DNA from 2 places in the Kitasatospora sp. NPDC088391 genome. Region 1 is predicted to be linked to the other one. Evidence: riboswitches for the same ligand, from Rfam matches in the RefSeq annotation. Region 1 holds a riboswitch; the other holds the start of a gene.

The links. A riboswitch is a leader RNA that binds a small molecule or an ion and turns the genes downstream of it on or off. The one in region 1 is predicted to bind S-adenosylmethionine.
Region 2: it holds a riboswitch for S-adenosylmethionine, as region 1 does, so the genes downstream of both, thrC (threonine synthase) here and ACIQBJ_RS17170 (aminotransferase class V-fold PLP-dependent enzyme) in region 1, are expected to answer to the same signal.

Annotation. Positions count from the first base shown of each region.
Region 1 is NZ_JBIVNB010000005.1:122,702-137,007, reverse strand. It holds gene ACIQBJ_RS17195 (NlpC/P60 family protein) at 1-371, opposite strand, end outside; gene ACIQBJ_RS17190 (NYN domain-containing protein) at 564-1,970, opposite strand; gene ACIQBJ_RS17185 (hypothetical protein) at 2,151-2,417, opposite strand; gene ACIQBJ_RS17180 (rhomboid family intramembrane serine protease) at 2,568-3,371, shown strand; gene ACIQBJ_RS17175 (Lrp/AsnC ligand binding domain-containing protein) at 3,368-3,649, shown strand; gene ACIQBJ_RS17170 (aminotransferase class V-fold PLP-dependent enzyme) at 3,651-5,009, opposite strand; SAM riboswitch class IV at 5,058-5,175, opposite strand; gene trpD (anthranilate phosphoribosyltransferase) at 5,266-6,345, opposite strand; gene ACIQBJ_RS17160 (hypothetical protein) at 6,503-6,928, opposite strand; gene ACIQBJ_RS17155 (heme-copper oxidase subunit III) at 7,267-7,887, shown strand; gene ACIQBJ_RS17150 (c-type cytochrome) at 7,979-8,800, shown strand; gene ACIQBJ_RS17145 (Rieske 2Fe-2S domain-containing protein) at 8,809-9,864, shown strand; gene ACIQBJ_RS17140 (cytochrome bc complex cytochrome b subunit) at 9,861-11,519, shown strand; gene ACIQBJ_RS17135 (GntR family transcriptional regulator) at 11,623-11,988, shown strand; gene ruvX (Holliday junction resolvase RuvX) at 12,228-12,701, opposite strand; gene alaS (alanine--tRNA ligase) at 12,713-14,306, opposite strand, start outside.
Region 2 is NZ_JBIVNB010000009.1:256,658-270,963, forward strand. It holds gene ACIQBJ_RS26010 (hypothetical protein) at 1-255, shown strand, start outside; gene ACIQBJ_RS26015 (DUF4031 domain-containing protein) at 263-523, opposite strand; gene ACIQBJ_RS26020 (hypothetical protein) at 520-879, opposite strand; gene groL (chaperonin GroEL) at 1,054-2,676, opposite strand; gene ACIQBJ_RS26030 (cold-shock protein) at 3,022-3,228, opposite strand; gene ACIQBJ_RS26035 (MoaD/ThiS family protein) at 3,846-4,124, opposite strand; gene thrC (threonine synthase) at 4,184-5,464, opposite strand; SAM riboswitch class I at 5,482-5,609, opposite strand; gene ACIQBJ_RS26045 (glucosyl-3-phosphoglycerate synthase) at 5,748-6,746, shown strand; gene ACIQBJ_RS26050 (trehalose-6-phosphate synthase) at 6,809-8,275, shown strand; gene otsB (trehalose-phosphatase) at 8,293-9,141, opposite strand; gene ACIQBJ_RS26060 (DUF3263 domain-containing protein) at 9,187-9,417, opposite strand; gene ACIQBJ_RS26065 (extracellular solute-binding protein) at 9,475-10,743, opposite strand; gene ACIQBJ_RS26070 (DeoR/GlpR family DNA-binding transcription regulator) at 10,927-11,715, opposite strand; gene ACIQBJ_RS26075 (SIS domain-containing protein) at 11,871-12,791, shown strand; gene ACIQBJ_RS26080 (ROK family protein) at 12,928-13,860, shown strand; gene nagA (N-acetylglucosamine-6-phosphate deacetylase) at 13,857-14,306, shown strand, end outside.

The DNA.
Region 1 (14,306 bases):
GGGTCGGAGGAGAGCATCAGCTGCATCGACGGGTCGACGCCGCCCTGCCGGTACTGGTCCCCCGCCACCGCCGCCAGCCCGGAGGCCAGTTCGGTCAGCTGCTCCTGGCTGCGGGCCACCTGGTCCTGCAGCTGGTCGGCCTGCTTGCGCAGCTGGTCGGCCCGGTCCTTGGCGCCGTTGTACTTCTCGGCGGCCTGCTCCTGCTCGTCCAGCAGCTTGTCGACCTGCGCCTTGACCTCGTCCTTGCTCGGCTGCGCGGGCGCGGCGTGCGCACTCACCTGGGCCGACAGGGCGACCGCGGTCGCGGCGGCAGCGGTGAGCACGGAGACCCGCGCACGGCTCGGCTGCTTGGGACGGCGGTGGGAGGCCAAGGGAGGCTCCTTCTTCCTGCTGGACTCACCCGGGGGAGTGATAGTCCGGAATATAGGTTTGACGCCAGACCCTAGTGAAGTCCCTCTCCCGCGTCCACTCCCGGAACGGTCCCGGAGCGCTTCCCGACCCGCCTTCACGACACCGACACACTCCGGTCACCGAGCGGTGTCCTGACGGGACGTCATCCCAGCTCAGCTGCGGGACAGCCGGTTCAGCAGCAGCACCGAGGCGACCGGCCGGGCCCCCGCCTTGCGCACCCCGTCCGCGACCTCCTTGTCGGCCGAGACCACCACCACCGGCCGCCCCTGCGGCTCGGCCCGGACCAGCCGGCGGATCAGCTCGTCCGCGGTCTCCCCGGTGCGGCTGAACCGCACCCGCACCCCGCGCGGCGGCGCGATGATCACCGGAACGTCCAGGTCCTGGCCGTCGAACACGCAGGTCACCTCGGCCTGGGTGCGCTGGGCCAGCATCGCCAGCCCGCCCAGCAGCCTCATCCGCTGCTGCTCCAGCGGCAGTTGGGGGTAGCCGGTCTTGGTGACGTTGTAGCCGTCCACCACCAGGTGGACCTGCGGGATGGCCAGCAGCTGGTCCAGCAGCGCCGGGTCGTCCTCGGCCAGCCCGCGCCGGGCCACGTCGTGCGGCGAGGCCGAGCCGGGCTCGACCGCCTCCACCAGGTCGGCCGGGCGCAGCGCCGTCACCGGCAGCGCCAGCTCCCGCTGCAGGCCCTGCGCGGACTGCAGCACGGTGTCCAGCAGCAGGCGCAGCCGCATGTCCTCGACGGTGCGGCCCTCGCGGGCGGTGCGGCGGCCGCTCTCCACCGCGGCCTCCAGCTCGGCGAGCCGGTGCCGCAGCCGGCGGGACTCGCTCTCGGCGGCGCTGCGCTCGGCCGCGGCAGCCGCCTTCACGGCCTCCAGCTCCCCGGCCAGCCGCCGGCCCTCGGCCTGCGCCCGGCGGGTGTCGGCCTCCAGCGAGCGGACCTTCTTGCGCAGCGACTCGGCCTCCCGGCGGACGCCCTCGGACTCGGCGCGCTGCCGGTCCGCCTCGGTCCGGGCCGCCGCCCGGACCTCGGCCAGCTCCTCCTGGAACTTCTCGGCCTGCCGGACGGCCTCGGCGGCGGCGCCCTCGGCGTCGACCCGCTCGGCCTCCTCGCCGGCCTCCTCGACCAACCGGGTCCAGTCGGCCGGCCGGACCAGGTAGGCGGCGGCCGCGACGTCCATCGGGTCGGCGGCGGCGGGCGCGCTGCCCGCCTCCAGGGCGCGCACCAGGTCCGGCTGGCCCAGCCGCAGGCGGTCGGCTATCCGGACCCGGAACGCCGGGTCGGACTCCAGCGCGGCCGCCAGCGCGGTGGCCGCGTACTTGGCCCGGCGGGCGGGGGTGAACTTGGCGTACGGGCGCAGCGCGGGCGGGAGTTCGCCCGGGGCGATGGCGCCCAGCGCGTCGGAGGCGATGCCGACCACCCGGCGGCGCACCCCCTCGGGGAGCGGGCGGGAGCCGCCGCCCTCCGCTTCGTGGGTGTCCGGCTCCGCCTCGGGGGTGTCCGGGCCCGGGGCGGGCGCGGTCCCGTCCGGGCCCGCGGGCGCGTTCACTGCCTCCGCCACTGTCCTCGGCTCCGATCCTGGTCCGGGCGGTCCCTCCCGGCGGGCGCCGGGCGGGGGGTCGTTCCGCCGCTGCTGTCGATTGTCCCGTCTACCGTGCCGCACCGACACCACCCCCCGCCGACGCGGCCGCCCCGCGCCCCCGGTCCGGGCGGACGGGGGCGCGGGGCGGTGGGGTGCGGGTCAGCCCTGCTCGGCGGTGCCGTCCGCGGGCTCCTCGGCGCCCGGACGGGCCACCAGCTCGACCTGGTCGACGGCGTTGCACCAGCGGCAGCGGACCGACTCGATGGTCTCCGCGAGCACCTGGGTCTCCTCGACCTTGGACTCGCCCGCGAGGTCGAAGTGCAGGAAGTCGGTCACCCGGGACGAACGGGTGACGTCGAAACGGGTCAGGTTGCCGCACAGGGTGCAGCGCCAGCGGGTCTCGGCGGTCGGCGCGGCAATGGTCATCAGTGTGGTCCCTCTCGGCTGGTCCCGGTTCCGGGCCTCCAGCCTATTGCCTGCGTCCGCGCGGCCGGGTTCCGGTCCACAGCCCGGACGCCCACCCGTCCGGAGCAGCGCCCGGTGTCGGGGGCACGCCCCCGAGGAATGCTGACCGGCATGGTGCTCTCCGCCCCCGCCCGGGCCGGTTCGCCGGCGGCCGAGCGGGCCGTCCGCACCCCGGCCGTCACGTACCTGCTGATCGCGGTGTCCGCGCTGGTCCTGCTGACCGGCCCGTCCGGCCTGAACCCGCTCTACGGCAGCGGCGACGCCCGGGCCTGCGCCGAGCAGCGCTACCAGCACCGCTGGGGCGCGGTCCCCGCCGAGCTGCTGGGCGGGCACCCCCTGACGGCGGCCCAGCTGTCCGCGCTGCCCCCGGCCGCGCCGGGCTGCGTGCTGCCGCCGACCCCGGGCAAGATCCCCGAACTGTCGGTGCTGACCTCGCTGTTCGTGCACGCGGGCTGGGTCCACCTGATCGGCAACCTGCTGTTCCTGTTCGTCTTCGGCCCGGCCGTGGAGGCCCGGCTGGGGCGGTTCCGGTTCCTGGTCGGCTACCTGGCGATCGGCTACCTGGCCACCTACGGCTACGCGCTGGCCGAGGCGCACACCGCGGACGGCACCCGCGCGCTGGTCGGCGCGTCCGGCGCGATCGCCGGGGTGCTGGGGGCCTACCTGCGGCTGTACCCGAAGGCCCGGGTGACCACGCTGGTGCCGCTGCTGCTGTTCCTGCCGCTGCGCTTCCCGGCCTGGCTGGTGCTCGGCCTGTGGTTCGCCCTGCAGTTCTGGTCGGCCACCTCCGGCGGCGACGGGGTGGCGTACCTGGTGCACGTGATCGGCTTCCTGACGGGCTGGCTGTTCGCCTGGGCCGCCCGTCCGGCGGGCGATACCCTGGGCGCACCTTCTCGAACAGGAGTTGCTCAGTGATCACCGCGATCGTCCTCATCAACACCGACGTCGACCGGATCCCCGAGATCGCCGAGGCGATCGCCGCCATCGAGGGCGTCAGCGAGGTCTACTCCGTCACCGGCACCTACGACCTGGTCGCGATGGTCCGGGTCCGCCGGCACGAGGACCTGGCCGACGTGATCCCCGGCCGGCTGAACAAGGTCCCGGGCGTGTCCGGCACCGAGACCCACATCGCCTTCCGCACCTACTCGCAGGTCGACCTGGAGGCCGCGTTCTCGCTCGGCCTGGACGGCTGACTCAGCGCGCGGTGTCGACCACGCAACGGCCGCCCTCGCTGCGGTAGTTCCACTTCGCGCCGTCGCTGACCAGTTCGCGGACGGCGGTCAGGAACCGGTCCACGTGCTCGACGGGGGTGCCGGCGCCGAAACTGACCCGGATCGCGTTCAGGCTGCGCTCCCCGGGCAGCGAGGGCTCCGGCGCCCCGCACTCGCTCGGCCCGGCCTCTTCCCCGCCCAGCAGGGTCCGCACCAGCGGGTGCGCGCAGAACAGGCCGTCCCGGACGCCGATGCCGTACTCGGCCGACAGCGCCGCCGAGAAGTGCGAGCTGTTCCAGCCGCGCACCACGAAGGAGATGACGCCGACCCGGTCGGAGCCCTCGCCGAACAGGTTGAGCACCCGCACCTCGGGGACCTCGGCCAGACCGGCCGTCAGCCGGGCGACCAGCGCCCGCTCCCGCTCCTCCAGCGCGTCGAAGCCCGCCTCGGTGAGCGCCCGGCAGGCCGAGGCGACGGCGTACGCGCCGATCACGTTGGGCGAGCCGGCCTCGTGCCGGGCCGGGCCGCTGTGCCACTCCACCGCCACCGAGCCGTCCAGCTCGCGGGCCACCGTCCGGCTCGCCCCGCCGCCGGCCAGGTACGGCTCCGCCGCGTCCAGCCAGTCCGCGCGGCCCGCCAGCACGCCGGCGCCGAACGGCGCGTACAGCTTGTGGCCGGAGAACGCCACCCAGTCGACGTCCAACTCCCGCACCGAGAGCCGGTGGTGGGGCGCCAGCTGGGCCGCGTCCAGCACCACCCGGGCGCCGTACCGGTGCGCGACCCCGGTCAGCTCGCGGACCGGCCACAGCTCGCCGGTGACGTTCGACGCGCCGGTCACGCAGAACAGCTTCGGCCCGTCCGCCGCGTCCAGCAGCGCCTCCTCCAGCGCGGCCACCGCCTCGGCGTGCGAGCGCGGCGCCCGCAGGTAACGCACCGTCAGGCCCTCGCGGCGCCACGGCAACAGCGAGGCGTGGTGCTCGGTCTCGAACGCGAACACCTCGGTCCCGGCCGGGACCGCCCCCGCCAGCAGGTTCAGCGAGTCGGTGGTCGCCCGGGTGAACACCACCTGGTCGCCGTCCCGCAGGTCCAGGAACTCGGCGACGGTCCGCCGGCTCTGCTCGAACAGGTCCGTCGACAGCTGCGACAGGTAGCCGGCCCCCCGGTGCACCGACCCGTAGTACGGCGCGTAGGCCGCGACGTCGTCCCAGACCCGCTGCAGCGCCGGGGCGCTCGCCGCGTAGTCCAGCGCCGCGTACCCGACCTTCTCCCCCGACGCCAGCGGAACCTCGACGTCCTGGCCCAGCACGGCCAGCGGCTCACAGATCTCGGTGGTCACGGACATGGGTGCACTCCTCCACGGGGTGAGGACCCCGGAGGTGTGCCGTCCGGAAGTCCGCGCTTGCCGCGCGGACGGTTCGCCGCGTGGCCCGGTCCTCACCCAGGGCACCCCGCCACGGACGGAGGGTTGCCGGACAGCGAGCTGGGGCTTCGCGCTGTCACTCATGACCTGATCCAGAACCATACACGAGCCCCCTCCCGGCTCAACCCCTGTCCACCACACGAGACGGCGGCCAGGGGCCGCGGGAGCGACCCCGATCTCACCCCGGCAGCTGCGTCGCCTCGGCCCAGCGCTTCAGCAGCGCCCCCGCCGCCCCCGAGTCGATCGCCCGCGCGGTGCGCTCCATCGCCGCCGCGAGCTGTTCCGTCAGCGGAGCGTCCGTCAGTTCCAGGGCCACCAGGGCGGCGGCGCTGTTGAGCAGGACGGCGTCCCGGACCGGCCCCGGGGCGCCGTTCAGGACGCGCCGCGCCACCTCCGCGTTGTACTCGGCGTCGGCGCCGCGCAGCGCCTCGATCCCGACCGTCTCGATCCCGACGTCCCGCGGGTCGAAGGCGGTCTCGGTGACGGCGCCGTCCCGGATCACCCAGACCCGGGAGGTGGTGGTGACCGTCAACTCGTCGAGTCCGTCGTCCCCCCGGAAGACCAGTCCCTTCGCGCCGCGCCGGGCGAGCACCCCGGCGATCAGCCCGGCCAGCCGGGTGTCGAAGCAGCCGACGGCGTGCGAGGTGACCCGGGCCGGGTTGGTGAGCGGGCCGAGGATGTTGAAGACCGTCGGCACGGCCAGCTCGGCCCGCGCCTGGGCGGTGTGCCGCATCGACGGGTGGAACTTGGCGGCGAAGCAGAAGGTCAGCCCGACCTCCTCGGCGACCTGGGCGACCCGCTCGGCGGAGAGGTCCAGGTTGATCCCGAGCCGCCCCAGCACGTCGGAGGAGCCGGAGGCCGACGACGAGGCCCGGTTGCCGTGCTTGACCACCTTCGCCCCGGCGGCGGCCGCGACCACCGCCGACATGGTGGAGATGTTGACCGTCCGGGCCCGGTCGCCGCCGGTGCCGACGATGTCGACGGCGGGACCGGGGATGTCCAGCGGGAGGGCGTGCGCGTACATCGTCTCGACCAGGCCGGAGATCTCCTCGACCGTCTCGCCCTTGCCGCGCATCGCGACCAGGAAGCCGGCCACCTGCACGGGGGTGGCCTCGCCGGTCATGATCCGGTCCATCGCCCAGGCGGTGTCGGCCTGGGCGAGGTCCTGGCCGCCCAGCAGCGAGCTCAGCAGGTCGGGCCAGGTGCGGACCACCTGCGCGGGGTCGCTACCGCCGTTCGCAGAGTGCGCGTTCACCATGGCCGACTCTCCAGCTCTCGTCTCCGTCCCGGGGCGTCCCCGGGACGTGGCGTCAGCCTATCGAGCGAGCGGGGACGGCCGCCGCGAGTTACCGCCCCCTTCTCTCCAGGTGAGACGCGCCCGTGAGACGGGCCGCCGGGACGCGCCGCCGGGGCGGTCAGCGCCCGGCGGGGGCGCGGCGGGCCAGCCGGGCCCGCAGCAGGGTGGTCGCGGCCTCGGCGAGCGGGACCGGGTCGACCGGGTGGGAGAGCGCGGCGTCGGCGCGGCTCCAGGCGGCGAGCCAGGAGTCCTGCGGACGGCCGATCAGGACCAGGACGGGCGGGCAGCCGTAGATCTCGTCCTTCAGCTGCCGGGTCAGGCCGAGCCCGCCGGCCGGGACGGCCTCGCCGTCGAGCACGCAGAGGTCGACGCCGCCCTTCTCCAGGGCGCGCAGCACCGCGGGGGCGGTGGCGCACTCCAGGTACTCGACCGCCGGGAGGTCCGCGGCGGGGCGCCGGCCGAGGGCGAGGCCGACCTGCTCGCGGGTGTTGCGGTCGTCGCTGTAGACGAGAACGGTGAGCGTCTCGTCGGAGTGCTGCGCCATGTCCCCTGCTTCCTGGTGCTCGTCCTCTTATATGCACGCCCGTTCCGCGGGGCGCGCCCGGACGGTCTCGGCCGAACGCCTGACGGCCGGACCGAACGGCCCAGTGTGACCCGGGCCACGTCCTCGGACGGATGCTACTCCGGCGCGGCCCTCCTGGAGAGTCCCCGACGCGATCTCGCTCAAGCCGACGCGCCCGGGAGTCACCCCGTCGGCGCAGTTCGCTCACCCGGTCCGAACAACCGTCAGAAAACGGGCGGCGCGGGAGCGGGGCATACCGCACGCACCGGACACTCCGAGGGAGACCCCCCGGCGTGAAGACGGAATAAGGGACCGACATAATGTCCGTCGTGGCGACAGCAACAGCAACAGAAACCGGACACGCGCACGGAGCGGTCAACAGGCCGAACCTGGTCAGCGTCGGAACCATTGTCTGGCTGAGCTCGGAGCTGATGTTCTTCGCGGCCCTGTTCGCGATGTACTTCACCCTCCGCTCGGTCAAGGGCGCCGAGTTCTGGCACGAGAAGGCCCACGCCCTCAACGTGCCGTTCTCCTCGGTCAACACCACGATCCTGGTGCTCTCCTCGCTCACCTGCCAGCTCGGCGTGTTCGCCGCCGAGCGCGGTGACGTGAAGAAGCTGCGCTCGTGGTTCGCGATCACCTTCGTGATGGGCGCCGTCTTCATCGGCGGCCAGATCTTCGAGTACACCGAGCTGGTCAAGAAGGACGGCCTGTCGCTGTCCTCGGACCCGTACGGCACGGTGTTCTACCTGACCACCGGCTTCCACGGCCTCCACGTGACGGGTGGTCTGATCGCCTTCCTGCTGGTCCTCGGGCGGACCTACGCGGCGCGGCGTTTCACCCACGAGCAGGCCACCGCGGCGATCGTGGTGTCGTACTACTGGCACTTCGTCGACGTCGTGTGGATCGGCCTGTTCGCGACCATCTACCTGATCAAGTAACAGCCGCCCCGCCCCTGACCCGGCGTCACCTGGACGCCTGGGCGTCAGGGGCAGGCTGCTGCCGACCAGATCCTGACACCGGGGTTATTCCGTGAAAAAGCTCTCCGCACGACGGCGCCACCCACTGGCGGCGGTCGTCGTTCTACTTCTCGCCCTGGCGGCCACCGGGGGGCTGTACGCCGCTTTCGCGCCCGCCGGGAAGGCGCAGGCCGACAGCTCCGCGCAGTCGCTCGCCATCGACGAGGGCAAGAAGCTCTTCGCCGTGGGCTGCTCCTCCTGCCACGGCCTGAACGGCCAGGGCACGTCTGACGGTCCGTCACTGGTCGGCGTCGGCTCCGCCGCGGTCGACTTCCAGGTCGCCACCGGTCGGATGCCCGCGCAGCAGCCGGGCGCCCAGGTCCCGCGCAAGAAGAACATCTACTCGCAGGCCGAGATCGACCAGCTGGCCGCCTACGTGGCCTCGCTGGGCCCCGGCCCGGTCACCCCGGGCAAGGACCAGTACCAGCCCTCCGAGGACCCGAAGACCAACGCCGAGCAGGTCGCCAAGGGTGGCGAGCTGTTCCGCACCAACTGCGCCCAGTGCCACAACTTCGCCGGCAAGGGCGGCGCGCTGACCAACGGCAAGTACGCCCCGTCCCTGGAGGGCGTGGACGCCAAGCACATCTACGAGGCCATGCAGACCGGCCCGCAGAACATGCCGTCCTTCCCCGACAGCACCATGCCGGAGGAGCAGAAGCGCGAGATCGTGGCCTTCGTCCGCAACGCCGACAACGAGCCGAACCCGGGCGGTCTCGCCCTGGGCAGCCTCGGTCCGGTGACCGAGGGCCTGTTCGGTTGGATCTTCGGTCTCGGCACGCTGATCGTGATCGCGATCTGGGTCGCCGCCCACACCACCAAGGCCAAGAAGTCATGAGCCACGACATGTCAGAGAACCTGCCGGAGGCGCACGACGCCTCCCACGGCACGGACGTCGCCACCCACGGCGACCCGTTCGCCGACCCGGGCCTGCCGGCCCACGAGCCGCGTCGGACCGACATCGACGAGCGGGCCGCCAAGCGGGCCGAGCGCCAGGTGTCGTTCATGTTCGTGGTGTCGATGCTGGCGACCGTCGGCTTCATCGCCTCGTACGCGTCGATCGACGCCGACAAGCTGGTCTACATCTTCCCGCTGGGCAAGGTCAGCGCCCTCAACTTCGCCCTGGGCCTGACCCTCGGCGTGGCGCTGTTCTGCATCGGCGCGGGCGCGGTCCACTGGGCCCGCACCCTGATGTCGGACCACGAGCTGCCGGCCGAGCGGCACGCGATCGAGGCCGACGACGAGGTCCGCAACGACGTCATCGAGCAGTTCAGGACGGGTGCCGCGGAGTCCGGCTTCGGCCGCCGCAAGATGATCCGCAACACCCTGATCGGCTCGATGGCCCTGGTGCCGCTGTCCGGTGTGGTGCTGCTGCGCGACCTCGGCCCGCTGCCGGAGAAGAAGCTGCTGCACACCGGTTGGGTGGAGGCCACCCCGGCCGAGCCGATCCAGCTGGTCAACATGAACACCGACCAGCCGATGAAGCCCGAGGACATCGTCCAGGGCTCGCTGACCTTCGCCAAGCCGAAGGGCCTGGAGGAGTCGGACGAGGACTTCCAGCAGCGCATCGCCAAGGACGCCCTGATGCTGATCCGGATCTCCCCGGACGACATCAAGGACGCCAAGTCGCGGGACAAGGGCTTCGAGGGCATCCTCGCCTACTCGAAGATCTGCACCCACGTCGGCTGCCCGATCTCGCTGTACGAGCAGCAGACCCACCACGCGCTCTGCCCCTGCCACCAGTCGACCTTCGACCTGGCGGACGGCGCTCGCGTCATCTTCGGCCCGGCCGGCCACCCGCTGCCGCAGCTGAAGATCACCACCGATGAGCAGGGCTTCCTGGTCGCCACCGGCGACTTCGACGAGCCCGTCGGCCCGAGTTACTGGGAGCGTCCGCGATGAGCAGCGCAAGCGGCACCAACAGTGCCTCCAAGCCGGCCAGCAGCCGCGCCAAGCCTGCCAACAAGGCCGAGGCGGCGACGGACTGGCTGGACGGCCGGCTGGGCATCTACACCCTGGCCAAGGCCAACCTGCGCAAGATCTTCCCGGACCACTGGTCCTTCATGCTCGGTGAGATCTGCCTCTACAGCTTCATCATCATCATCCTCACGGGTGTGTACCTGACGCTGTTCTTCACGCCGAGCATGGCCGAGACCGTGTACCACGGTTCGTACCTGCCGCTGAACGGCATCCGGATGTCGGAGGCCTACGCCTCGACGCTGAACATCAGCTTCGAGATCCGCGGCGGCCTGCTGATCCGTCAGATCCACCACTGGGCCGCGCTGGTCTTCGTCGCCGCGATGCTCGTGCACATGATGCGCGTGTTCTTCACCGGCGCGTTCCGCAAGCCCCGTGAGATCAACTGGGTCTTCGGCTTCCTGCTGCTGGTCCTGGGCATGTTCGACGGCTTCTTCGGCTACTCGCTGCCGGACGACCTGCTGTCGGGCACCGGCATCCGCTTCATGGAGGGCGCGATCCTCGCGGTGCCGCTGGTCGGCACCTACATCCAGATGTTCCTGTTCGGCGGCGAGTTCCCCGGCCACGACATCGTCCCGCGCTTCTTCACCATCCACGTGCTGCTCATCCCGGGCATCATGCTGGGCCTGCTGGTGGCGCACCTGATCCTGGTCTTCTACCACAAGCACACCCAGTGGGCGGGCCCGGGCAAGACCGAGAAGAACGTCGTCGGCATGCCGCTGATGCCGGTCTACATGGCGAAGGCCGGCGGCTTCTTCTTCCTGGTCTTCGGCATCATCGCCGCGATCTCGGCGATCGCCACGATCAACCCGATCTGGGCGTACGGCCCGTACCGTCCGGACCAGGTGTCGACCGACGCCCAGCCCGACTGGTACATGGGCTTCTCCGAGGGCCTGATCCGCATCATGCCGGGCTGGGAGATCTCGGTCTGGGGCGGTCACACGCTGAACCTCGGCGTGATGGTCCCGCTGGCGATCTTCCCGGCGGTGCTGGCCGCGATCGCGGTCTACCCGTTCATCGAGTCCTGGGTCACCGGCGACAAGCGCGAGCACCACATCCTGGACCGCCCGCGCAACGCCCCGGTCCGCACCGCGCTCGGCGCGGCCTGGATCTCGCTGTACCTGATCCTGCTGGTCGGTGGTGGCAACGACCTGTTCGCCACCCACCTGCACCTGTCGATCAACACGATCACGTACGCCGTCCGGGTCGGCTTCTTCGTGGTGCCGGTGCTCACCTTCATCGTCACCAAGCGCTGGTGCCTCGGCCTGCAGCGCCGTGACAAGGAGAAGGTGCTGCACGGCCGCGAGTCGGGCGTCATCAAGCGCCTGCCGCACGGCGAGTTCGTCGAGGTCCACACCCCGCTGGCGCAGAAGGACCTGCACACCCTCACCGCCCACGAGCAGCCCCAGCCGCTGGAGCTGCCCGCCGCGACGGACGAGAACGGTGTGGCCAGCAAGGCCGGCGTGGTGACCAAGGCCCGGGTGAAGCTCTCCGAGGGCTTCTACGGCGAGAGCAGCCAGATCTCCAAGCCCACCACCGAGGAGTACCACGAGATCACCAGCGGCCACGGCCACCACTGATCCCGGGTAGCTGTCACGCCACGTCAGAACCCCCACCGGCTCCGGCCGGTGGGGGTTCCGTCATCTGCGGCGCGGAGCCCTGACGCCCTGTTATGTTGACCGGGTGCACGTGGTGATCGATCATCAGTCCTCCGTCCCGCCCTACGAGCAGGTGCGTTCCCAGATCGCGGCCCGGGCCCGGGCGGGCGAACTGCCGGTCGGCCTGAAACTCCCCACCGTCCGCGCGCTGGCCGAGCAGCTCGGCCTGGCCGCCAACACGGTGGCCCGCGCCTACCGGGAGCTGGAGGCCGACGGCGTGGTCGAGACCCGGGGCCGGGCCGGCACCACGATCGCCGCGACCGGCGACACCTCGCAGCGCCTGGCCGCCACCGCCGCCACCGAGTACGCGGCGCTGACGGTGCGGCTCGGCCTGAGCCGGGACGAGGCGCTGGCCACCGTGCTGACCGCGCTGGACGCCGTCCGGCGCTGAGGAACGACGGAAGCGGGGGGGCCCCCCCCCCCGGGGGGGGGGGGGCCGCGGGGGGGGGGGGGGGCCCCCCCGGGGGGGGGGTCCCCCCCCGGCCGCCGGACCCCCCGGCGGCCCGCGGCGCGGGGGGCGGGGGTGCGGGGGGGGCGCGGGGGGCGCGCCGGGGGGGGGGCGGGGGGGGGGGGGCCGGGGGGGCCGGGCGCCCCCCCGCGCCCCTCTACCGGGAAGCTAGCCCGTACCGATCAGATGACCGGCTCGACACTCTCACCGGGCGCCCGACCGCTCACCCGTTCGGTCTCAAGCGCCGACTGCAGGATCACCACGGCGGCGGCCTGGTCGATCACCGAGCGGCCCTTCTTGGCCGACCGGCCGGAGGCCCGCAGCCCGGCGGCGGCGGTGACGGTGGTCATCCGCTCGTCCACCAGCCGGACCCCGACCGGGTACAGCAGGCCGGCCAGCCGGCCCGCGTACTCGCGAACCTTGGCCGCGGCCGGGCCCTCCTTGCCGTTCAGTGAACGCGGCAGACCGACCACGACCTCGATCGCGTCGTACTCCTCGACGATCGCCTTCAGCCGGGCCTGCGAGCGGCCACCGGCGGGGACGGTCTCCACCGGCGTGGCGATCAGCCCGTCGGGGTCGCAGACCGCGACCCCGATCCGGGCGTCGCCCACGTCGACGGCGATCCGCCGACCGCGCCGGAAGACCTTCTCCTCGATGGGCTGCTCACTCACGCGCGCTCGGCCACCAGCGCCCGGACGGCCTCGATCGCCGCGCCGACCGCGGCCGGGTCGGTGCCGCCGCCCTGCGCCACGTCGTCCTTGCCGCCACCGCCGCCGCCGAGCGTCTTCGCCGCGGCGCGGACCAGCTCACCGGCCTTGATGCCGCGCGAACGGGCGTCCTCGTTGGTGGCGATCACGGTCAGCGGGCGGTCGTTCGCGACGGTGAACGCGGCGACCACGGCCGGGCGGGAGCCGAGCCGGGCCCGGACGTCCAGCACCAGCTTGCGCAGCTCGTCCGCGCCGGTGCCGTCGGCGACCCGGGCGGCGACCAGGGCCACGCCCCGGACGTCCTCCGCGCCCTCGGCCAGACCGGCCGCCGCCGCGAGCACCTTCTCCGCGCGGAACTTCTCGATCTCCTTCTCGGCGTCCTTGAGCTTGGCGAGCATGCCGGAGATCTTCTCCGGCAGCTCCTCCGGGCGGCCCTTGACCAGTTCGGTCAGCTGGGCCACCACGGTGTGCTCGCGGGCCAGGAACTTGTACGCGTCGACGCCGACCAGCGCCTCCACCCGGCGCACGCCGGAGCCGATCGAGGACTCGCCGAGCAGCTTCACCAGGCCCAGCTGGGCGGTGTTGCCGACGTGCGTGCCGCCGCACAGCTCCTTGGAGAAGTCGCCGATGGTGACCACCCGCACCGAGTCGCCGTACTTCTCGCCGAACATCGCGATGGCGCCCTGCTTGCGGGCCTGGTCCATCGTCATCACCTCGGCGGTGACGTCGAGTTCGCGGACCAGCACCTCGTTGATCTTCTGCTCGACGTCGGTCAGCACCGAGCCGGGAACGGCCGCGGGCGAGCCGAAGTCGAACCGGAAGCGGCCCGGCGCGTTCTCCGAACCGGCCTGCGCGGCCGTCGGGCCGAGCGCGTCGCGCAGCGCCTGGTGGGTCAGGTGGGTCGCCGAGTGGGCGCGCGAGACGGCCCGGCGGCGGTCGGTGTCGATGGTGGCGTACGCGGACGCGCCGAGCACCACCTCGCCGAACAGCACCCCGCCGGAGTGCACGATCACGCCGGGCACCGGCTGCTGGACGTCGCGGATCTCGACGACCGCGCCGGAGTCGAGGCGGATCCGGCCGTGGTCGGCGAGCTGGCCGCCGCCCTCGGCGTAGAACGGGGTGCGGTCGAGGACGATCTCGACCTCGTCGCCCTCGGTGGCCGCGGGCGACGGGACGCCGTCGACCAGCAGGCCGACCACGGTGGCCTCGCCCTCGGTGTTGGCGTAGCCGGTGAAGACCGACGCGCCCGCCTTGTCGGCGACCTCGCGGTACGCGGCGACGTCGGCGTGGCCCATCTTCTTCGCCTTGGCGTCGGCCTTGGCGCGGTCCCGCTGCTCCTGCATCAGGCGGCGGAAGCCGGACTCGTCGACCTGGAGGCCCTGCTCCTCGGCCATCTCCAGGGTCAGGTCGATCGGGAAGCCGTAGGTGTCGTGCAGCTTGAACGCCTGCTCGCCGGAGAGCACCGCGCCGCCGGACTGCTTGGTCTCGGTGACCGCGGCGTCCAGCAGGCTGGTGCCGGAGCGCAGGGTCTGCAGGAAGGCGTTCTCCTCCGCG
Region 2 (14,306 bases), on a different contig from region 1:
CGCAACGGCGAGGTGCTCTGCGACGCCGACCTCGCGGTCCTCGGCGCGCCCCCCGAGCAGTACGCCGCCTACACCGCCGCCGTCCGCGAGGAGTACGCCTTCGTCCCGCCGGACGCCTTCCGCGAGGGGCGCGCCGCGATCCTGCGCCAACTCCTCGCCCTGCCCGCCCTGTTCCGCACCCCCGAGGCGCACGCGCGCTACGACGCGCAGGCCCGCGCCAACATGCACGCCGAACTGGACCGGCTCACCGCCTGACGGCCCCTCACCCGCCGTGCTTGCGCACCCGCAGCCCCGCCGCCGTCAGCCGGGCCACCAGCTCCCGGCTGGCCACGGGGGTCGCGCCCAGCGCCACCGCCCTCCCGTACCAGTGCGCCGGGATGTCGTAGTGATCCCGTTCGAAGCCCTTCGCGGGAGCCCCCAACGCGGCGGCGAAGGCGTGCAGTTCGTCCAGCGAGACGTCACTGACCAGGTGCGACCACCACTTCCCGTGGCCGGGCCAATCCGGCGGATCGATCAGGATCACGCCAGCCCGCCGACGGGCGCCACGGCCACCCCGCGCTTCCCGCACACCCAGTGCGGGTCCGGCCCCAACTCCGGCTCGACGCCCAGCGCGTGCGGGTCGTCCTCCTCCTCGGCACAGGCGGTGCACAGCGGCCACCGCCCGTAGGACTCCAGCAGCGCGTCCTGCACGTCCTGCGCGATCAGCCCGAGCACGAACTCGCAGCCCGCGGGCCACTGTTCGAGCCACCACCGGCGATGGGTGACGGCGTCCTCCACCAACGAGACGATCGCCGCCTCCGCGACGTCCCGGGCGGTCAGGTCGGCGAGGATCAACGCCCGCGCACTGTGCAGGGCGGCTTCGATGTCGGAACTGGCCATCCGCCCATTGTCCCGCACTCCGCCACGGCAGCGGGAACTCCGCCGTACTCGACTCGAAGTCGAACGGTGCCGGCGGCGGGAAAGGGGCGGCCCGGGCGGGAACGCCGCGAGGGCGGCCTCCCGAAGGAGACCGCCCTCACGAGCGAACGAGCGGAACGTTCCGATCCCGGGGGATCAGAAGTCCATGTCACCGCCCGGCATGCCGCCGCCGGCGGCCGCGGAGGCCTTCTCCGGCTTGTCGGCGATGACGGCCTCGGTGGTCAGGAACAGGGCCGCGATGGAGGCGGCGTTCTGCAGGGCGGAGCGGGTGACCTTGGCGGGGTCGATGATGCCGGAGGCGATCAGGTCGACGTACTCGTTGGTCGCGGCGTTCAGGCCGTGGCCGGCGGGCAGGTTGCGGACCTTCTCGACCACGACGCCGCCCTCGAGGCCGGCGTTGGTCGCGATCTGCTTGATCGGGGCCTCCAGGGCCACGCGGACGATGTTGGCACCGGTGGCCTCGTCGCCCTCGAGCTCCAGCTTGTCGAACGCGACACCGGCCTGCAGCAGGGCGACGCCGCCACCGGCGACGATGCCCTCCTCGACGGCGGCCTTGGCGTTGCGCACCGCGTCCTCGATGCGGTGCTTGCGCTCCTTGAGCTCGACCTCGGTGGCCGCGCCGGCCTTGATGACGGCCACGCCGCCGGCCAGCTTGGCGAGGCGCTCCTGGAGCTTCTCGCGGTCGTAGTCCGAGTCGGAGTTCTCGATCTCGGCGCGGATCTGGTTGACCCGGCCGGCGACCTGGTCGCTGTCGCCGCCGCCGTCGACGATGGTGGTCTCGTCCTTGGTGATGACGACCTTGCGGGCGGTGCCCAGCAGGTCGACGCCGGCGTTCTCGAGCTTGAGGCCGACCTCCTCGGAGATCACGGTGCCGCCGGTCAGGATGGCGATGTCGCCGAGCATGGCCTTGCGGCGGTCGCCGAAGCCCGGGGCCTTGACGGCGACGGACTTGAAGGTGCCGCGGATCTTGTTCACGACCAGGGTGGAGAGCGCCTCGCCCTCGACGTCCTCGGCGATGATGACGAGCGGCTTGCCGCTCTGCATGACCTTCTCCAGCAGCGGGAGGAGGTCCTTGACCGAGGAGATCTTGGAGTTGGCGATGAGGATGTACGGGTCCTCGAAGCTCGCCTCCATGCGCTCCAGGTCGGTGGCGAAGTAGGCGGAGATGTAGCCCTTGTCGAAGCGCATGCCCTCGGTGAGCTCGAGCTCCAGGCCGAAGGTGTTGCTCTCCTCGACGGTGATGACGCCTTCCTTGCCGACCTTGTCCATCGCCTCGGCGATGAGCTCGCCGATCTGGGTGTCGGCGGCCGAGATGGAGGCGGTGGAGGCGATCTGCTCCTTGGTCTCCACGTCCTTGGCCTGGGCCAGCAGCTGGTCGGAGACGGCGACGACGGCCTTCTCGATGCCGCGCTTCAGGGCCATCGGGTTGGCGCCGGCGGCGACGTTGCGCAGACCCTCGCGGACGAGCGCCTGGGCGAGCACGGTGGCGGTGGTGGTGCCGTCACCCGCGACGTCGTCGGTCTTCTTGGCGACCTCCTTGACGAGCTCCGCGCCGATCTTCTCGTACGGGTCCTCGAGCTCGATCTCCTTGGCGATGGAGACACCGTCGTTGGTGATCGTGGGGGCGCCCCACTTCTTCTCCAGGACGACGTTGCGACCCTTGGGGCCGAGCGTGACCTTCACGGCGTCGGCAAGCTGGTTCATGCCACGCTCAAGGCCGCGGCGGGCTTCCTCGTCAAAGGCGATGATCTTGGCCATCAGAAGTGGTCCTCCGGGACACGGTCGACTGCTCGGACCAAGGGGTGCCCGCGACGGACGGCCCAGGAAGCGGGGGTCCCTTCCCCTACCGCCTCCGGAGCCTCACCGGCCCGGTCCGTTTGTCACTCTCACACTGCGAGTGCTAACGCCAATGATTAGCACTCTCGGGTGTCGAGTGCAAGCCCATTCGGCCCGCGCCGGTGGCTCCCCGGGGAAACCCGCAGGCCGCCGCCGGGGCCCCGGAAAGGGCGTCCGCGCCCCCGGAAAGGCCGACGGGCCTGCCCCCGGACGCGATGCGTCGGGAACAGGCCCGCCGGGCCGTGCGCTGTCGGTCTGCCGGTGCCGTCAGGCGCCGGGGGCCCGGACCATGTCGGCCTGCGGACCCTTCTGACCCTGCGAGATCTCGAACTCGACCCGCTGGCCCTCTTCCAGGGTGCGGTAGCCGTCCATCTGGATCGCGCTGTAGTGGACGAACACGTCCGCTCCACCGTCGACCGCGATGAAGCCGTAGCCCTTCTCGGCGTTGAACCACTTGACGGTGCCCTGAGCCATTCCGAACTCCCCTTGTGCTGTGCTGGCCCTTCAGAGATCCGCGGACGCGGACCCGGAGGTCTGGAAGGCCGGCCTGGGGACTCCCCCCCGTACGGCGCAGCCTCTGTCGCGGCTGAATGTATCCGGATATGCGCCCTCTGCAACAGGCCCTAATTTCCGGGAATGGCCAAGCCGGGCCGGGGATATGACGGGGCGAAAGGAGCATCGGCCGACAATTGCCACCGGGCATAACGGACGCATCACCGCAAAACGCCGGGATAATTCTGACGGCGGCCTGACAGAAAGGTCGGCGGACGGTCCGGCCCGCGTCTCGGAAGCCGGGACGGAACCCGGGACGGAAGGCGGTCCTGAACGGGCGGGGCACGGTGCGGTGCGGGCAGTGCGGCGGTGTGCGAGGCAGTGCGGAAAATCAGGATTGAACCGGTCCGCGGCGGGGAACGCCCGCACCGGCACTCTACCGCTCCGCCGCGAGCCGAATTCCAGCGGCCCACCAGGTGGGAAACCGCGGCCCGCCGGCATTCCCGCCGATACGCGCACCGTTACGCACGAAGCCGCCGCCGGACGGGCCGGAAAAGCAATTCCGGGTCTGGCGGCGGCGACGTGAATGCGGTACGGCCTCAGCAGCCGCCGGCCACCGCCGGAATGATCGACACCGAGGCGCCGTCCTTGATCTCGGTGTCCAGGCCCTCGGCGAAGCGCACGTCGTCGTCGTTCACGTACACGTTGACGAAGCGGCGCAGCTTGCCGGTGTCGTCCAGCAGGCGGGCGGCGATGCCCGCGTGGTTCGCCTCCAGGTCCGCGATGACGGCGGACAGGGTGGCGCCCTCGGCGGTGACCTCGGCGGCGCCGCCAGTGTAGGTGCGCAGGATGGTGGGGATGCGGACGGTGGCGCTCATGCGGGGCTCCTCGGGCGTGCGGCGGCGTACGGGCGGCGTGGGGGTCCTACGGCTGGAGGTCAGGCGGTGACGAGACCGGCGGCGCGGAAGGACTCCAGCGTCGGGCGGATCACGGCGGTCATGCCGGCGTCGGCGACCGCGTCGAGGGTCTTCAGGCCGTCGCCGGTGTTGATCGCGACGGTCTCCTTGGCCGGGTCCAGCTGACCCGTCTCGACCAGCTTCTTCAGCACGCCGACGGTGACGCCGCCCGCGGTCTCGGCGAAGATGCCCTCGGTGCGGGCCAGCAGCTTGATCGCCTCGACCACCTCGGCGTCGGTGACGTCCTCGACCGCACCGCCGGTGCGGCGGGCGATGTCCAGCACGTACGGGCCGTCGGCCGGGTTGCCGATCGCCAGCGACTTGGCGATGGTGTCCGGCTTGACCGGCTTGATCACGTCACGGCCGGCCTTGAAGGCGGCGGAGACCGGGGAGCAGCCCTCGGCCTGGGCACCGAAGATCTTGTACGGCCGGTCCTCGACCAGGCCGAGCTTGATCAGCTCCTGCAGGCCCTTGTCGATCTTGGTGAGCTGGGAGCCGGAGGCGATCGGGATGACGATCTGCTCGGGCAGCCGCCAGCCGAGCTGCTCGCAGATCTCGAAGGCCAGCGTCTTGGAGCCCTCGCCGTAGTACGGGCGCAGGTTGACGTTGACGAAACCCCAGCCCTCGCCGGCCGGGTCGCCGATCAGCTCGGAGCAGAACCGGTTCACGTCGTCGTAGTTGCCGTCGATGCCGACCAGCTCGCCGCCGTACACGCCGGCCATCACGACCTTGCCCTGCTCCAGGTCGTGCGGGATGAACACGCAGGACTTGAAGCCGGCCCGGGCGGCGGCGGCGCCCACCGCGCCGGCCAGGTTGCCGGTGGAGGAGCAGGAGAGGGTGGTGAAGTCGAAGGCGCGGGCGGCCTCGATCGCGCAGGCCACCACCCGGTCCTTGAAGGAGTGGGTGGGGTTGCCGGAGTCGTCCTTGATGTGCAGCTGCGCGGTGAAGCCCAGCTCGCGGCCCAGGTTGTCGGCCTTGACCAGCGGGGTCCAGCCCGGGTTCAGGTTCGGCTTGCCCGCGACGTCGGCGGGAACGGGCAGCAGCGGGGCGTAGCGCCAGATCGACGCCGGGCCGGCCTCGATCCGCTTGCGCAGCTCCTCGGCGTCGTAGCCCGCGTAGTCGTAGGCGATCTCCAGCGGGCCGAAGCACTCCAGACAGGCGAAGCTCGGGCCGAGCGGGAAGCGCGTGCCGCACTCCCGACAGGACAGCGCGGTGGCCGGACCGAGGTCGACGGCGGAAGGTGCGGCGGTGTCAGCAGCCATGGTGGCGAGGCCCTTTCTCCTCATCTTCCCCGGAGCGCGGTCGCGTCCGGGACGGAATTGGCACCTGTCCCGCCGGGCCTGCTGGCCGCACGGGAGGGTTGCCGGGACTTCAACGGGCCGTTCCCTCAGTCCCTCTGGATGAGCTCTGTGAAGTTGTGGTCGTACGCTGCGAGCGACCCCGACGTGCGAAGGTCCGACCGCATTACGAAGACTGTATCCGAAGGCGGCGGTGGACCCACCTGCCGTCCGACACCCGAGACGAACCGAGACAGGGAGCGAGACCTTGGCCGAGCAGCCCGAGCCCGGGGTACTGCCGGAGGTGGCCGACTGGCTGCGCCGCAGGTCGTGGACGGCCGCCGACCGGCCGCTCGCCGCCCTGCTCGCCGCCAAGCGCGCCGCCGGCCCGGCCGGCACGGTCTCCGTGGTGCTGCCCGCGCTGGACGAGGAGCCCACCGTCGGCGCGATCGTCGGCGCGATCCGGTCCGAGCTGATGGAGCGTCACCCGCTGGTCGACGAGCTGGTGGTGGTCGACTCCGGCTCGGTGGACGGCACCGCCGCCGCGGCGGCCGCGGCCGGCGCCCGGGTGGTGCACCGCGACAGCGTGCTGCCCCGGCTGCCGGCCGGCCCCGGCAAGGGCGAGGTGCTCTGGCGTTCCCTGTTCGCCACCCGCGGCGCGATCGTCTGCTACGTGGACGCCGACCTGCGCGAGTTCGACCCGGCGTTCGTCTCCGGCATCGTCGGCCCGCTGCTCACCGACCCCGGCCTGCAGCTGGTCAAGGCGATGTACGACCGGCCGTTCGAGGCCGACGGCGCGGTCGTCCCGGCGGGCGGCGGCCGGGTCACCGAGCTGGTCGCCCGCCCGCTGCTCAACCTGCACTGGCCGCAGCTGGCCGGCTTCGTGCAGCCGCTCGGCGGCGAGTACGCGGCCCGCCGCAGCCTGCTGGAGCGGCTGCCCTTCCCGACCGGCTACGGCGTCGAACTCGGCCTACTGGTCGACGCGTTGGAGCTGGTCGGACTGGACGCGCTGGCCCAGGTCGACGTCGGCGTCCGGCACCACCGCCACCAGGACGGCCAGGCCCTCGGCCGGATGGCCGCCACCATCTACCGCACCGCCCTGGAACGCCTGGACCGCACCGACCGCCTCAAGGCCGGTCCCGACCTGGTCCGCCCGCTGCTCACCCAGTACACCCGCACCCCCGCCGGCTTCACCCCCCGCACCCACCCCGTCCCGACCGCCGAACGCCCCCCGATGGCCACCGTCCCGGAGTACCGCGACCGCTGACCGCCCCCGCCCGGGCCGCGTCGAGTGGTTTGCTGCGGCGGTCGCACGGCAAGGTTGGCTGTATGGCCGATCACGTGACCGAACGTCCCGAGTCGTCCGGAGCCGCCCCGATCCTGGTGGCCTCCAATCGCGGGCCGGTGTCCTTCCGCGCGGAGGACGACGGCACCCTGAGCCTGCGCAGAGGCGGCGGCGGGCTGGTCTCCGGGCTGTCCGCGATCGACGACCCCTCGGCGGTGTGGGTGTGCGCCGCGCTCTCCGACGCCGACCGCGCCGCCGCCCGGCAGGCCCCCGACGGGCGGCTCGACCTGGCCGGGCACGACGTCGGCGGACAGGCCGTCCGGATGCTGGACATCGACCCGGAGACCTTCGCCCGCGCCTACAACGGCGTCGCCAACTCCACCCTGTGGTTCGTCCACCACCTGCTGTACGAGATGCCGGTCGAACCCGCCTTCGGCGCGGAGTTCCGCACCGAGTGGGCCGGCTACCTCGCCTACAACACCGCCTTCGCCGAGGCGCTGGCCGCCGAGGCCGCCCCCGGCGCGGCCGTGCTGATCCAGGACTACCACCTGTCGCTGGCCCCGGCGCTGCTCCGGGCCCTCCGCCCCGACCTGCGGATCGGCCACTTCTCGCACACCCCGTGGGCCCCGCCGGACTACTACCGGCTGCTCCCCGACGACGTGGCCGCCACTGTCCTGGAGGGCATCCTCGGCGCCGACCGGGCCGCCTTCCTGACCCGTCGCTGGGCGCTCGCCTTCGCCGACTGCTGCGCGGCCGTCCTCGGCGCCGAGGTCGACCGGGCCGCGCTGACCGTCACGCACGGCGGCCGCACCACCCGGCTCGGCGTGCACGGCCTCGGCGCCGACGGCGACTTCCTGCGCGAGCGCGCCCACCGGCCCGACGTCGACGAGCGGCTGACCGCCCTGCGCGCGGCCGTCGGCGACCGGCGCACCGTCGTCCGGGTCGACCGCACCGAGCTGAGCAAGAACATCGTCCGCGGCCTGCTCGCCTACCGGCACCTGCTGCGCACCCGCCCCGAGTGGCGCGACCGGGTGGTCCACGTCGCCTTCGCCTACCCCTCGCGCACCGACCTGGCCGCCTACCGCGACTACACCGCCGAGGTCGGCCGGCTCGCCGGCGAGGTCAACGCCGAGTTCGGCACCGCCGACTGGCAGCCCGTGCTGCTCCACCTCGACGACGACTTCCCGCGCTCGCTGGCCGCGTACCGGCTCGCCGACGTCGCCCTGGTCAACCCGATCCGGGACGGCATGAACCTGGTCGCCAAGGAGGTCCCGGTGGTCTCCGACCGCGGCTGCGCCCTGGTCCTGTCCCGCGAGGCCGGCGCGTACGCGGAGCTCGGCGAGGACGCGATCACCGTCAACCCCTTCGACGTCACCGCCACCGCCGACGCCCTCGCCGAGGCCCTCGCCATGCCGGCCGACGAACGCGCCGACCGCACCAAGCGGCTCGCGGCGGCGGCGACGGCCCTACCGCCCCAGCAGTGGTTCCTGGACCAGCTGAACGCCCTCTGAGCCCCGGCGCGGCCGCGCTACCGGCCGAGCAGCTCCGCGAGCGAGTCGAGCACGTCCACCACCCCGGCCGGCCCCGCCACCACGAGGTCGGCGCGGTCGGCGAGGGCCGCCACCGGGGGTTCGCCGGTGACCGGGCCGCTGCAGACCAGCAGGCCGGGGAGGCCGGCCTCGCGGCGGCGGGCGACCTCCGCGTAGGCGGCCAGGTCGCCGAGGTCGTCGCCGGCGAACAGCACCGGGCCGGCGGCCTTCTCGGCGAGGAAGCCGCGCAGCGCGACGCCCTTGTCGACGCCGGGGGGCCGCAGTTCGAGGACCATCCGGCCGGGTTCGACGACCAGGCCGTGCCGGCCCGCCAGTTCGCCGAGCGGGCCGCTCAGCCGGGCCAGCAGCCCGTCCGGGTCGGGGGCGCGCCGGGTGTGCACGGCGACCGCCCGCTCCTTGTCCTCCACGAACGTCCCCGCGGGGGCGCCGAGGTCCGCGAGCAGCCCGGGCAGCGCCGCCCGGACGGCGGCGACGCCGGGCGGCGGCGGGGCGGCGGTGACGGTGCCGGTCGCGGCGTCCCAGCGCTCGGCGCCGTAGTGGCCGAGGACGGTGAGGTGCTCCAGTCCGGGGGCGCCGGCGAAGCCGCCGTGCGCGACGGCGGTCGCGGCGGGGCGCCCGGTGACGATGACGACGGCCCCGACCAGCGGGGCGAGCGCGCCGAGCGCGGGGACCACGCCGGGGTGGGCGCGGGCCTGCTCGGGGTCGGCGACGATCGGGGCGAGCGTGCCGTCGAAGTCGAGTCCGACGACGGCGGCGCGCGGGTCGGCGAGCAGGCCCGCGAGTCCGTCGCGGCCGGCCGGGGACGTGAGCTGTTCGGCGATTCCCATGGCCGAGACGCTACCGGGCGGCGGGCCCGGGCGGGCGGTGTCCGGTCACTGCCGGGCCTCGCGCCGGGCCTGCCGGACCCGGCGCAGCCGGTTGACCAGGACGGGGTCGTGGGCGAGCGCCTCGGCGCGGTCGAGCAGGGCGTTGAGCAGCTGGTAGTAGCGGGTGGCGGAGATCCCGAGCTCCTGCCGGATCGCCTGTTCCTTGGCGCCGGCGGTCCGCCACCCGCGGGCTTCCAGGGCGAGCACCGCCCGGTCGCGTTCGGTCAGTTCGGCCATGTCCCCAGGCTAAGCGCCCGGGGTGTCGGCCCCCGCCGGACCGGTGCCCCGTTCCGGTCAGCCGCTCTTGCGGGCCCGGGAGGACTCGGCGGCGGCGGAGCTCTGCAGTTCGCCGAGCACCCCGTCGGCGTTGCCGCCGGGGCGGACCACCTCGCCCATCCGCTGCTTGAGCAGGCTGCTGACCTTGTCCCAGGAGGGGTCGCCGTAGGGGTAGAAGTTGGCGGTGGGCAGCACCTTGAGGAACTCGGTGAGGTCCTGGTGCGCGGGGTTGGCGGACAGCTCGTCGAGGGTGTCCTGGGTGACGGGGAGCAGGTTGTACTCCTCGTCGAACTTGAGGGTGTTCTGCTTGCCGAGCGTGAAGTTGAGGAACTTCTTGATCTCCGCCCGGTGCCCGTTGGCCTTGAAGGCCATCAGCCAGTCGGCGACGCCGAACGCGACCGGCTTGACGGTCTTGTCCTTGCGCGGGATCGCGGCGGTGCCGAACTGGACCTTGCCGGCGGCGGCCTTGAGCAGGCCGGGGTGGCCGTTGAGCATGGCGACCTTGCCGTTGACGAAGTCCTCGAAGGCGGTGGCCCGGTTGACCTTGCCGGGGTCGGCGTAGGTGAGGCCCTTGTCGACCAGGTTGGTGCGCAGCCACTTGAAGGTCTCGCGGTTGGGCTGGCTGTCGATGGTGTAGTTGCCGACGTTGTCGGAGAGCGCGCCGCCGCCGCTCATCGACCAGATCATCGACTCGGCCTGGGCCTCCTCGGGGCCGAGCGGCAGCGCGTACGGGGTGACGCCGGGGACCTTGGCCTTGACCAGGTCGGCGTCCTTGCGCAGCTCCTCCCAGGTGGTGGGCGGGGCGGTGATGCCGGCCTTGTCGAAGATCGCCTTGTTGTAGACGAACACCCGGCTGGAGGAGATGAACGGGATGCCGTACTGGCTGCCGAGCACCTGTCCGGCCTTGCTGAAGGAGTCGAGCAGGTTGGCCTGGGTGTCGATGGAGAGCACGTCGCCGACGGGGTAGAGGCGATCGGCGGTGACCTGGTCGGCGAAGCCGCCGGTCTGCACCACGTCGGGGATCTTCCCGTCGGCGATCAGCTGGGCGACGTGCTTGTCGATGTCGGGCCAGGGCACCACGTCGACCTTGACCTTGATGTCCGAGTTGGCGGCCTCGAAGTCCTTGGCGAGCTGGGTCCAGTAGGCGGTGCTGGAGTTCGCCGGGCCGTCGCCGTAGTCGGCGGCGACCACGGTGAGCGTCACCCCGCTCGCACCGGAGACGAGACCGCAGCCGGTGAGCAGCAGGCATCCGACGAGGGGCAGGGGGATCAGCGCTGTTCGCTTCAAGGTGGACCGCCTTCGGGAGGGTAACAGCGGCGACCCTGACAGCCCGTGCCGTAGTGGTCCAGACCTGTAGTGACGGAAGTTATCGAAGTGTCAGATCCCGTTGCGCCCAGCGCAACACCGGGTCCTTTTCCGTCCGCTATGCGGAAACCGGCCGGACCAAAACGGTCGCACCCACCCGAACCGTCAGGCGGTCAGGACGGTCACCCCGGCCTCGGCGAAGGCGGCCGCCAGTTCGGCCGGAACCTGCTCGTCGGTGACCAGGGTGTCGACCCGGTCCAGGCCGCAGATCCGGGCGAAGGCGCGGCGGCCGAGCTTGGAGGAGTCGGCGGCCACCACGACCCGGCGGGAGCGCTCGGCGAGCAGCCGGTTGATCGCCGCCTCGCCCTCGTGGTGGGCGGTGGCGCCGTGCTCGACGTCGATCGCGTCCACGCCCAGCACCGCGGTGTCCAGGGCGAGTTCGCCGAGCACCTGGGCGGCCAGCGGGCCGATCAGCTCGTAGGACTGGGGGCGGGCCACCCCGCCGGTGACCACGATCTTCACCTGCGGACGGACCGTCAGCTCGTTGGCGATGTTGAGCGCGTTGGTGACCACGGTCAGGCTCTGGCCGCTCTCGCCCTGCTCGGCCAGGTCGGGGCGGACGGCCAGCGCCCGGGCCACCTCGGTGGTGGTGGTACCGCCGTTCAGGCCGACCACCTCGCCGGGTTCGACCAGGCCCGCCACCAGCGCGCCGATCCGCTGCTTGGCGTCGGCGTTGCGGGCGGTCTTGTAGCGCAGCGGCAGGTCGTAGGAGACGCTGTGCGCCACCGCTCCGCCCCGGGTCCGGGTGACCATCTGCTGGCGGGCCAGCTGGTCCAGGTCGCGGCGGATGGTCGCGGCCGAGACGTCCAGTGCGCCGGCCGCCTCCTCCACGTCCAACTTGCCGTGTTCGGCCAGCAGTTCCAGCAGTGCGTTCCACCGTTCGTACCTGGACACCGTCCTGCTCCTCCCGACCGTGCGGTTCGCGGTCGGGACAGCTTCGCACACCGGGAGCACTCCCGATGCATTGCGCACTCGTGCTCGAAACAGCTATAAATCAATCAGCTTTGCGCACACAGCCTGCTCCGCCGAAGCCAGAGGAGTCCCCACCCATGCCGCACCTGTCCCTGACCGGCGAGGAGATCGCCACCCAGCCCGAGAACTGGCGCACCGCCGCGGCGCTGGCGGCGACCGGCCCGGCCGGCCTGCCGCGGCGCGGCGAGCGGGTGGCCGTGGTCGGCTGCGGCACCTCGTGGTTCATGGCGCAGGCGTACGCCGCGCTGCGCGAGGCCGGCGGCCACGGCGAGACCGACGCCTTCGCCGCCTCCGAGTTCCCGCTCGCCCGCCGCTACGACCGGGTGCTGGCGATCACCCGCTCCGGCACCACCACCGAGGTGCTACGCCTGCTGGCCGCCACCGACCTGCCCAGCACCGCGATCACCGCCTGCCCGGACCAGCCGGTCGCGGCGGTGGCCGGCGACCTGGTCGACCTGGGCTTCGCCGACGAGTCCTCGGTGGTGCAGACCCGCTTCGCCACCACCGTGGTCGCCCTGCTCCGGGCCCACCTGGAGGCCGAGGGCGCACTGCCGCCCGGCGTCGCCACCGTCGAGCGGGCGGCCGCGGACGCCGAGCGGGCCGTGGCCTGGCAGGTGCCGGCCGAGCTGGTCGCGCTGGAGCAGATCTCCTTCCTCGGCGCGGGCTGGACCAACGGCCTGGCCCAGGAGGCCGGGCTGAAGATGCGCGAGGCCGCGCTGGCCTGGACCGAGTCCTACCCGGCGATGGAGTACCGGCACGGCCCGATCTCCATCACCGCCCCCGGCCGGGCCGCCTGGGCGTTCGGCGAGCTGCCGGACGGCCTGGCGGACGAGGTGGCGGCGGTCGGCGGCACGCTGGTGGCCGACTCGCGGACCGGCGGCCTGGACCCGCTGGCCGACCTGGTCCGGGTGCACCGGCTGGCCGTCGCGCTGGCCGAGCACCGCGGCCTGAACCCCGACCGGCCGCGCAACCTGACCCGTTCCATCGTGCTGTCCTGACCCCCCGGGGCCGCCGCGCCCCGGAACGCAAAACCCCCAGGAGATTCCAAAGAGCGATAAACCTCACCTCTCAGGACCAGACCAATCGAGCAACTGGACTAGACCTCTTCGACCTGGCCAAGGGAAACTGTCCCCCGTGAAGCACGTCATCGCACTCGATGTAGGCGGCACCGGCATGAAGGCCGCGCTGGTCGCCCAGGACGGCTCCGTGCTGTTCGAAGCACGCCGACCGACCGGGCGGGAGCACGGCACGGACGCCGTCGTCGCCACCATCCTCGACTTCGCCGCCGACCTGGCGCAGGAGGGCCGCACCCGGTTCGGTGCCGCCCCCCTCGCGGCGGGCGTCGCCGTGCCGGGAACGATCGACGAGAAGAACGGGATCGCGGTCTTCTCCGCGAACCTGGGCTGGCGCGACCTGCCGATGCGCAAGCTGCTCGGCGAGCGCCTCGGCGGCATCCCGGTCGCCCTCGGCCACGACGTCCGCTCCGGCGGGCTCGCCGAGGGGCGGATCGGCGCCGGACAGGGAGTCGACCGCTTCCTGTTCATCGCGCTGGGCACCGGCATCGCCGGCGCGATCGGCATCCACGGCTCGATCGAGGCGGGTGCGCACGGCTACGGCGGCGAGATCGGCCACGTGGTGGTCCGCCCCGGCGGGCCGCTGTGCGGCTGCGGCGCCCGCGGCTGCCTGGAGACCCTGGCCTCGGCCTCCGCGGTCTCCCGCGCCTGGGCCGGCGCCAGCGGCGACCCGGAGGCCGACGCCGCCGCCTGCGCGAGCGCCGTCGACGCCGGCGACCCGCGGGCGGTCGAGGTCTGGCGGACCGCGGTCGACGCCCTCGCCGACGGCATCGTGCTGGCCCAGAGCCTGCTCGACCCGTCGACGGTGATCGTCGGCGGCGGGCTGGCGGAAGCCGGTGACACGCTCTTCACCCCCCTGCGCGCCGCGGTCTCCGAGCGGTTGACCTTCCAGATGCCCCCGAAGGTCGTACCGGCCATGCTCAAAGACACCGCCGCGTCCCTGGGCGCAGGCTTGCTCGCCTGGGATCTGCTCTCCATGGAGGTGACCGCGTGACCGCGGACCGTACTGCACTGGCCGGAGCCCGACTGGTCCTGCCCGGCGGGGTGATCGACGCGGGCCGGATCTCCGTCGAGGGCACCCGCGTCGCGGGCCTCGGCGGCGAGGCGGAGCCGAGCGACCTCGACCTGACCGGCTACACCGTCGTCCCCGGCTTCGTCGACCTGCACGTGCACGGCGGCGGCGGCGCCTCGTACGCCTCCGGCATCGCCGAGGAGGCACTCACCGCCGCCCGCGCGCACCTGGAGCACGGCACCACCACGACGATGGCCTCCACCGTCACCGGCGAGATCGACGAGGTCTGCCGGCAGGCGGCGGTGCTCTCCGAGCTGGTGGAGGACGGCGTCCTGGCCGGCATCCACTTCGAGGGCCCGTTCATCTCGCACAACCGGTGCGGCGCCCACCGCCCCGACCTGCTGCGCGACCCGGACCCGGCGCTGGTG